DNA from 2 places in the Ectobacillus soli genome. Region 2 is predicted to be linked to the other one. Evidence: a T-box and tRNA genes for the amino acid it is inferred to sense, from the RefSeq annotation. Region 2 holds a T-box; the other holds one or more tRNA genes.
What was found. The T-box of region 2 lies ahead of alaS (alanine--tRNA ligase). A T-box ahead of a tRNA ligase gene usually reads a tRNA of that ligase, here a tRNA-Ala.

Region 1 (4,402 bases), 1.3 Mb from region 2:
AAGATATTGGATCATCAGCCGGTCGTCCTCTATTGTTTCCTACATAGTCTTGACTTTCGTGATCATACTGGGGAACCTGCTCAGTAACCCAAGGAATAAGGATAGATGGAAACTGTCGAAATATCTATTGCCATGGCACCAGGCATTGATAGCGGCAACTTATACGTTAGTTGCCATGCACCTCATCTTTACGGTGATCGACCCCAAATCCGGGGTAACCTTCAAACAAATGTGGTTCCCAATCCATGCCGCGGTACATCCCTATCCATATTTGGCAGGGGCGTTTGGACTTTATTTCCTTATCCTGATCGGGTTCACCGCATCCATCAGGAAGCACTTTAAACAATGGATTGATATTCACAGGATTTCTATCGTCATTTGGTTTTTGGTCACCTTTCATGGATTCTTTGGTGGATCCGACACACGGGCGTTCATGCTAATGTATGGGTTGTCGACGTTACTTACTTTTGGTACGTTCTTTTACCGTCACTGGGCAATAAAGAAAGAGCCAAAAAAGAGAATGACGGTTCCGTTAAAACACAAAAATACCGCTGTGTAAATAGCGGTATTTTTGTTGTTTTCAAGATGCCTTTGTCACCGATTGTACGGGAGGCGGTGGCGGCGTTGGCGTTGGCTTTGGAGTTACAGCGGGAGCGGGAGATGAAGACTTACCTACTGTTGGTCCCTGAGTTGTTACAGAACTTGTACTACTACTTGTGCCACTGTTTGTATTCGCTGAAGTCGTCGAAGACGAACGAACTGACATCGCAGCAATTTGGTTTTGTATTTGAGCGATTTCTGAATTAAGCGCATTTATTTGTTGGTTTTTCACATTCGTATCATTTACCGTTTGCGTGTAAGTGAGCTGTAATTGATATAATTTTTGATTATAGTCATTTAATTTTGTGTTTAAATTGTTTCGCTCTTGAATTTTTTGCAAATATGCATTTTTTTGAATATTGGCAGCACTTACTTGGTCTTGGACATTATAAAGGACGCCTGCGTATAAACCACCAGCACATAGAATTCCAATGGTAGATTTCTTCCATACTTTATTTATTAGTTCCACCTTCTTTTTGTAATAATGCATTTTTTTGAGTAACTAGGTTGGAGTATTGATTATCGATTGCATTCTTTGCTTTTGTTGCTTCATCCAAATTGCTTTGTAGTTTTTGAATTTGTCCTGCTACAGAATCAGCTTGATTTTGTATTTGAACATTAGAAATAGTTGGATAAGTGGTTGGATGATTGTTTTTCAAATAGGAATGTACTGTTACGTAAGTGCTGACAAAGAAAACAAACGTAAAGAATAGTAAAATGGTACGTTTTTTAGTCATTAACGGCATGAAAAACATTCTCCTTTCCATGAAAATCGGAAAAAGTCCAAATAATATTTGAAACGATTTCGTTCGAACAGACAATCTCTTTGTTGGCATTGATCGAAATGTGAGGCAAGTATGGCAAGTGTATGTTTTTCTGCTCATCTTGTATGAACAAGGATTTTGTATAAACTTCCGCGTTCACGCAGCTTTTCGCAAATGACGTCACACTCACCATGTTCCCTTGATACGGCAGTTTCGTCCACGGATTGATCAAATGATGGAAGGTTCGGTTTTCACTTTCCCATCTTCTTTTCCATGTGGAACTTGTGCAAATGGCGGTTTTTTCACCGGATATGCTCAAAACCATCGCCAAATCATTCGAAGCATGAATGGGATCTTCCACTCCAACATTCCAAGCGCTGCCATCTGCTTGCGTTCCGCAAACGATCATATCACCGCCGGCGTTTATGATATACCCTGTCAATTCATCTTTGCATTCCAGTTCGATCAAGGTGGATAAGTAATCCGCCGTATAGCCTTTCCCGATGCCGCCAAGGTCGACCGGAGCGGAGAATTTCACTTTTCCATCAGCCTTCCAGTCGAATAGCGCATCCTCGCTCGAAGACGAGGGTGCGACTTCTGCACCCGAGTAACCCAATCGATCCAAATATGCGAGAACCCTTGGATCGAAAGCACCATTCGTCTCCGCCCATTTCTTTTCCGTTTTCCTTAAAACGTCATACATCGTTTCGGAAACGTGATTCCAATGGTTCGGATTGCGGTTCAAGGATGTCAGCTCGCTTGTTTCCCGGAAACGGGACATGATTTGTTCGAGACGTTCCGTCTCCGAAATGACCTTAGTGAAAAAATCGGTTGAAATTTCATGTTTGGAATCCAACCTGAGTTCAAATGTTGTATTCATGGCGAGATATGTAAGTGTCTTCGTTGTCATCGTTTCCCCTTTTCCTCTTTTCTCCGGTCTTTTTTGTATAGTAATGATAGGATGCTGATTTCCTCGTCTATTCTAACAATGATATTTTAATAAAGCCTTAATAGAATGTTACATATTCTTTACATGACCTTTCTCTTCAAAAAAGATAACAAGAAAAGACTACCCTCATAGTAAAAGCAAGTTTGTGAATATTTTTACTTAAAGTAACGGGGGCTTTAATTGAAGAATGATCACAGAGATGATCAAACTTACTATAAAGGATGGATTCAATTGAATATAGAAGAGCGTGTTTTGATCAATCTTTTTTTTAAAAACACGCTCTTTCTTTTGTTCGGTTATCAAGGGTAGTAGTATAAATTTAATCAAACATTATTCTAGATGCATGGGTAAAAAGTAGAAATTTATAAATTTCGTCCCCAAGTATTATTTAAGTCGAAAGCCGCAAACAAAAATATAATAAAAAACCCTTGGAATACAAGGGTTTTAAAGATGGAGCATAGGGGGCTCGAACCCCTGACCTCGACGCTGCCAGCGTAGCGCTCTCCCAGCTGAGCTAATGCCCCGAAATAATAAAAATTTCTATTACGTAGTATACAATCGAACGATATGAAAAAAAAGTCATGATTAAAGAAGAATCATGACTTTTTTGTAAGAAGTGAAACTACTTTCTAGAAATGGCCAGTTAATTTGAAAAAACTCCAAAGACAAATATAAAATCATATAAGAAACATAAAACAACTACGTGCCAAACCTCATATTTGCTCAGGCTTTCTTTAGCTTTATATAAACAATCTTCTAGTTAAGCTCCTCTTTGTATTGGCGACGTTACCAAGATGTACTTTTTAAATCAAAGGTTACTTTCATTTTATTTTGCAATGAAATTAGTTTGAACGTGTACTTGTTTTCTCCACGGTTTGCCAAGCCATCGTTTAAGAGCGAAGCAACCTCGGAACCATTCATCTACACCTTGCGCAATCCAAACACCTAGTAAACCGAGTCCGAATTGAACTCCTAGCACGTAGCTGAGAGAAACAGCGATACCCCACATTGCACAAATCCCAATTACAACTGGAAAACGAACATCACCTGATGATTTTAATGAACTCATTAAAACGATATTCATAGCTCTTCCTGGTTCTGTAAAGGCGACAGCCCATAATACAGGAAGGCCGACTGCAAGGATAGCTAAATCGCTAGTAAATAATTTTAATATCGGTGTACCGATAAGAGCGGTAGCGAATGAAGTGAGAAAAGAAGCAACCATAGCTATTTTTAAGGTTCGTACTCCTCGTTTTAATGCTTTTTCATATTGTCTTCCCCCAACATAACGTGCAACAAGCAGTTGCGTTCCTTCTGCAATTGCTAACGTGAATAAGTAGCAAAACATGGATATGTTCGTTATATAAATTCTTGCAGCAAGGGAAGCATCTCCAAAAGTAGCAACTAAAGCAGTAATAACCAACTGGGAAAATTGATAGGATATATTTTCTCCAGCTGATGGAATGCCAATGGAAAGCATTGCGTGGACATCTTTTCGATTTAATTTGAAAATAGTATCGAACTGGATTCGTAATGCAAGCTTGTTATAGATTAAATAGAAAAGAGCACAAATTGCAAATGTACGGGCACCTATTATGGTCCACGAAACGCCTATTACACCTGTAATAGGAAAATTAAAAAGTCCTAAAATAGCAAAACTGTACCCAATAATACTAATAACATTCATTAAAACCGTTACAATCATGGATTCTCTCGTATATCCATAACTTCGAAGGATCGCGCTTAACGCTAATGAAAGTGATTCAAGGAACAGAGAAGCTCCAGAAATACGAATAAATGTAAGTCCGTACTGTAGGACATCACCATGTATATCAAATAAAAGTAGTAGCTGTCCGCCAAAGGTTACAACAATAAAAGAAACGATAATACCAAACCAAAAGTTCAAGCCAATGGCTGAATAAGCCAATTGGCGAGCCTCGTTTAAATGTTTTGCACCGAGTCTTTGACCAATTAAAATCATTGCTGCCATCGAAGTAACATTGAAAACTAAAATAAAAATACTTACTAATTGATTAGCAACGCCAACACCAGAAGCTGCGCTGTCAGAATAATGGCTTAGCATAAGTGT
Region 2 (4,402 bases):
TGGATGATATCCTTTTTCTTGAAGTGCATCGTAAACAGTAAACAATACTTCATTTACTTGAACACTTTGTTTTTCATCTTGAACTGTAAATTTCATTGTTTTATCGAATGGGTCCACTGTAAGCACCTCACTTTGCTTGAAATAGGGAGAAGAAATATTTCTCCCTATCATTGTACACTAATCTATCATGAATTTAAAACAGATTTGACGTACTCTTCTGTATAAGCAAGTGCTTCCATTACTTTGCTTGGGTCTTTACCACCAGCTTGGGCCATATCAGGTCGGCCCCCGCCGCCCCCGCCGCAAATGGTTGCTGCACCTTTTACTAGTTTTCCTGCATGGAATGTTTTCACAAGGTCCTTTGTAACTCCTGCTAGTAAGGTAACTTTACCTTCATTTACTGCTGCTAGTAAAATAACCGCTGAATCTACCTTCGTTTTCAAATCATCTAACATGGTACGAAGATGATTTACATCCGTTGCTTGTACTTGGCTTGCTAATACATTTATACCTTCTACTACGCGAACCTGCTGCGTAAGATTTCCTGCTTCAATATTACTTAACTTAGCTGCGAGCGATTCGTTTTCTTTATGCAATTGTTTTACTTCAGCATATAAACCATCAACCCGAGTTAAAATGTCCTTCGTGTTTGTCTTAAGTTTTCCTGCCGTTTCTTGCAAGAGCATAACTTGACTGTTCATCAATTCATATGCAAATTTACCTGTTACTGCTTCGATACGGCGCGTACCTGCACCAATACCAGATTCTGATACAATTTTAAAAATACCGATTGACGCTGTATTATCAACATGACAACCACCGCATAGTTCTAAAGAAAAATCTCCTACTTGTACAACGCGGACAATTTTTCCATATTTTTCACCGAACAATGCCATAGCGCCCATTGCTTTCGCTTCAGCAATTGGCTTTTCTGAAATATTTACAGCGATGCTTTCCCAGATCTTTTCATTGACAATATGTTCAACTTTTTCTAATTCTTCAGGAGTGACTTGTCCAAAATGAGAGAAGTCAAAACGAAGTCGTTCACTAGTTACGAGTGAACCTGCTTGATTTACATGTACACCTAATACATCCTTTAATGCTTGGTGAAGTAAATGAGTTGCTGTATGATTTTTAATAATATTGGCACGGTTTGCTTGGTCTACAATTGCCGTTACGCTTACGCCATTTGTAAATGATCCTTCTTCTACTATGATTTTATGCAAATGTTGTCCGTTCGGTGCTTTTTGAACATCTGTAACCTTAGCTCTATATCCTTCTCCAACTACTTGTCCAAAGTCAGCTATTTGACCACCCATTTCTGCATAGAAAGGTGTTGCATCGAGCATAATATGCGCTTCTTCTCCCGCTTTTACTACATCTGCATATTCTCCGTTTTGAACAAGAGCAACAATCTTACTCTTTGTTTCTAATTGAGAGAAACCAACGAAACTGCTTTCTACTTTAATGTCTCCCAGTACACCACCTTGGACTTGCATACTATCCATATCCTGACGCGCTGCTCTTGCACGCTCACGTTGTTTTTCCATCTGGACTTCAAAACCAGCATGATCGACTACCAAATTCTCATCTTCTGCATATTCTTCCGTTAGTTCGATTGGAAAACCGTATGTATCGTACAATCGGAATGCATCTTCACCACTAATCGTTCCTGTTCCTTGTTTCTTCGCTTTTTCAATCACATCTGTTAGAATCGCTTCTCCTTCATGTAACGTCTCGTGGAAGCGTTCCTCTTCATTTTTAATCACACGTTGAATAAATGCCGTTTTTTCCAATACTTCCGGATAAAAATCGTTCATTACTTCTCCAACTACCGGAACAAGTTCGTACATAAACGGACGATTGATATTTAATTTCTTCGCATAGCGCACTGCACGGCGAAGTAAACGACGTAATACATAGCCTCTGCCTTCATTAGATGGAAGCGCCCCATCTCCTACTGCAAAAGTTACTGTACGAATATGGTCAGCTATTACTTTAAATGCAGTATCTTTCTCTTTATCCGTACGATATTTCTCACCTGAAATTACTTCTGTTGCTTCAATAATCGGAATAAATAAATCTGTATCAAAGTTTGTTTGTACGTTTTGCACGACAGAAGCCATACGTTCTAATCCCATACCTGTATCAATGTTTTTCTTTGGTAATGGTGTATATGTACCATCTGGATTATGGTTAAATTGGGAGAATACAAGATTCCATATTTCTAAATAACGTTCATTTTCTCCACCAGGATACATCTCTGGATCACTTGGATCATTTCCATAAGCTTCTCCGCGATCGTAGAAAATTTCTGTATTTGGTCCACTCGGTCCTTCCCCAATATCCCAAAAATTATGTTCAAGTCGAATGATTCGTTCTTTCGGAATTCCCATCTCTTCATTCCAAATACGAAATGCTTCCTCATCTTCTGGATGAATCGTAACAGATAGTTTATCTTTATCAAAACCGATCCATTTACTACTCGTTAAGAATTCCCAAGCCCATGCAATTGCTTCTTCTTTAAAATAGTCACCTACTGAAAAATTACCTAGCATTTCAAAAAACGTATGGTGGCGTGCTGTTTTCCCAACGTTTTCAATATCATTGGTACGAATGGATTTTTGTGCGTTTGTAATGCGCGGATTTTGCGGAACAACCCGTCCATCAAAATATTTTTTCAGCGTTGCAACGCCGCTGTTAATCCACAATAACGTTGGATCATCATGTGGTACGAGCGAAGCGCTCGGTTCTATGCTATGCCCTTTTTCTTTGAAAAAGTCTAAAAACATTTGGCGAATTTGTGCTGCCTTCAGTGTCTTCATTGTAAATCCTCCTTTATTTTTGACAAACAAAAAACCCCCGTCCCCATAGCAGGGACGAGAGTATACTCGCGTTACCACCCTGATTATGAACCGTAGCTCATCACCTCAAGTTGCCGTAACGTGGCAGGACGGCAGGGATTAGCTGCTTTTTAGGATTAGCCTTCTGTCACCCTTACTTTAGAGTCCTCTCAGCCGCGGGACATCCTCTCTGAAAAATAGTAGTGACATACTCGATCCGTCATCAAATTTACATATATAACGAATTATAACGTGATAGTAAAAACATTGTCAACGTCTTGCTAGGAATGATTTTGAATGTAAAACGATGGCACGTACAATAGCTAAAATTGGAATGGCAAGAAGAAGTCCTGCAAGTCCTCCTATTTCTCCCCCTACCAGAAGAGAGAACATGATAATAACAGGATGCATATGAAGAGATTTTCCAACAATGTACGGGGATAAGATATTACTTTCTACAAATTGCAGTATAGCAAGTGTAATTGCTGCTTTTATAACCATTTGAGTAGAGATAGTCATAGCGATTCCAATCGTTGGAATGGCACCGAGAATCGGACCAAAATAAGGAATGATGTCAGTTAATCCGATAATAATCCCAAGCAGGAGCGGGTATTTCATTCCTATAATCCAGAAAGCAAGCGCCGAAACTCCTGCTAGTACGGCACATATAAACAGCTGACCCCGAATGTAATTTCCCAGTGTTTGATCCATATCCGCAGCTAGCTTTTGTCCCTCCTTCCTCCATTTCAAAGGAACAAGCTTCCAAAAGATATGATATATTTCTCCGTAATCCTTTAATAGGTAAAAGACAACAAACGGAACAAGGACGATAATCAACAAAGAATCTAAAATCGTTCTTACCGTACTCATCATACGATTTAGCAATGATTGCACTTTTTCTTCTATGCTAATAAATACTTGTCTAAGTTTTTCATGCACAAATTCTGGATAATTCTCTGTTTTTTCTTCTACATGATCACTCCAACTTTCGTACATGACCATAAACTTAGGAAAACTATTATTCATGTCCTGAAGCTGAGCAATGGCAATTGGTGTACCTTTGTACACCCCATACCCAACCCCTCCGAAAAATAATAGATAGATAAGTAAAATAGCCAACGTCCTTGGAACCCCATGTTTATTTAATTTTTCAACAAGTGGGTGCAGCAAATATGCGATAAAAAAAGCAGCTAGGAACGGGATAAGTATGAGCTTCATCACGTCCAACATTGGAGTCCACATCGGTTTTAATTTCCAAAAAACGAGTAAACATAAAAAGAAGAGGAGTAAAAGTGCCAACCGATAAATCCAAATGATTTTTATTTGTTTCAATACGCATCCCTCCTCTATGTAGTTTGAGAAGAGTGAGGAACGTTTATACGTAATCTGGTAAAAAAAGAGATGACCTAATGGGAAAACAGATAGACTCCCTCGGTCATCTCTTCTTTTTAAAAATACGACTTAACCAATTTTTTAGCCTTCTTCATATTCCGTGCAGACATCACATTATTTTTTCTTACATAATGATAAGCAGCAGCACCTAATCCAAATGCCATAAT

Region 1: it encodes a tRNA-Ala, which carries the amino acid that the T-box ahead of alaS (alanine--tRNA ligase) is inferred to sense. The anticodon was not compared.

What each region holds. Positions count from the first base shown of each region.
Region 1 covers NZ_JBGJZM010000001.1:1,579,087-1,583,488, reverse strand. Annotated here, with positions in the region: gene ACAN53_RS08230 (hypothetical protein) at 1-559, shown strand, start outside; gene ACAN53_RS08225 (hypothetical protein) at 581-1,069, opposite strand; gene ACAN53_RS08220 (hypothetical protein) at 1,053-1,346, opposite strand; gene ACAN53_RS08215 (FAD:protein FMN transferase) at 1,330-2,274, opposite strand; tRNA gene ACAN53_RS08210 (tRNA-Ala) at 2,765-2,837, opposite strand; gene ACAN53_RS08205 (MATE family efflux transporter) at 3,140-4,402, opposite strand, start outside.
Region 2 covers NZ_JBGJZM010000001.1:295,831-300,232, reverse strand. Annotated here, with positions in the region: gene ACAN53_RS01480 (IreB family regulatory phosphoprotein) at 1-117, opposite strand, end outside; gene alaS (alanine--tRNA ligase) at 186-2,825, opposite strand; T-box leader at 2,873-3,076, opposite strand; gene ACAN53_RS01470 (AI-2E family transporter) at 3,114-4,175, opposite strand; gene ACAN53_RS01465 (YrzQ family protein) at 4,292-4,402, opposite strand, start outside.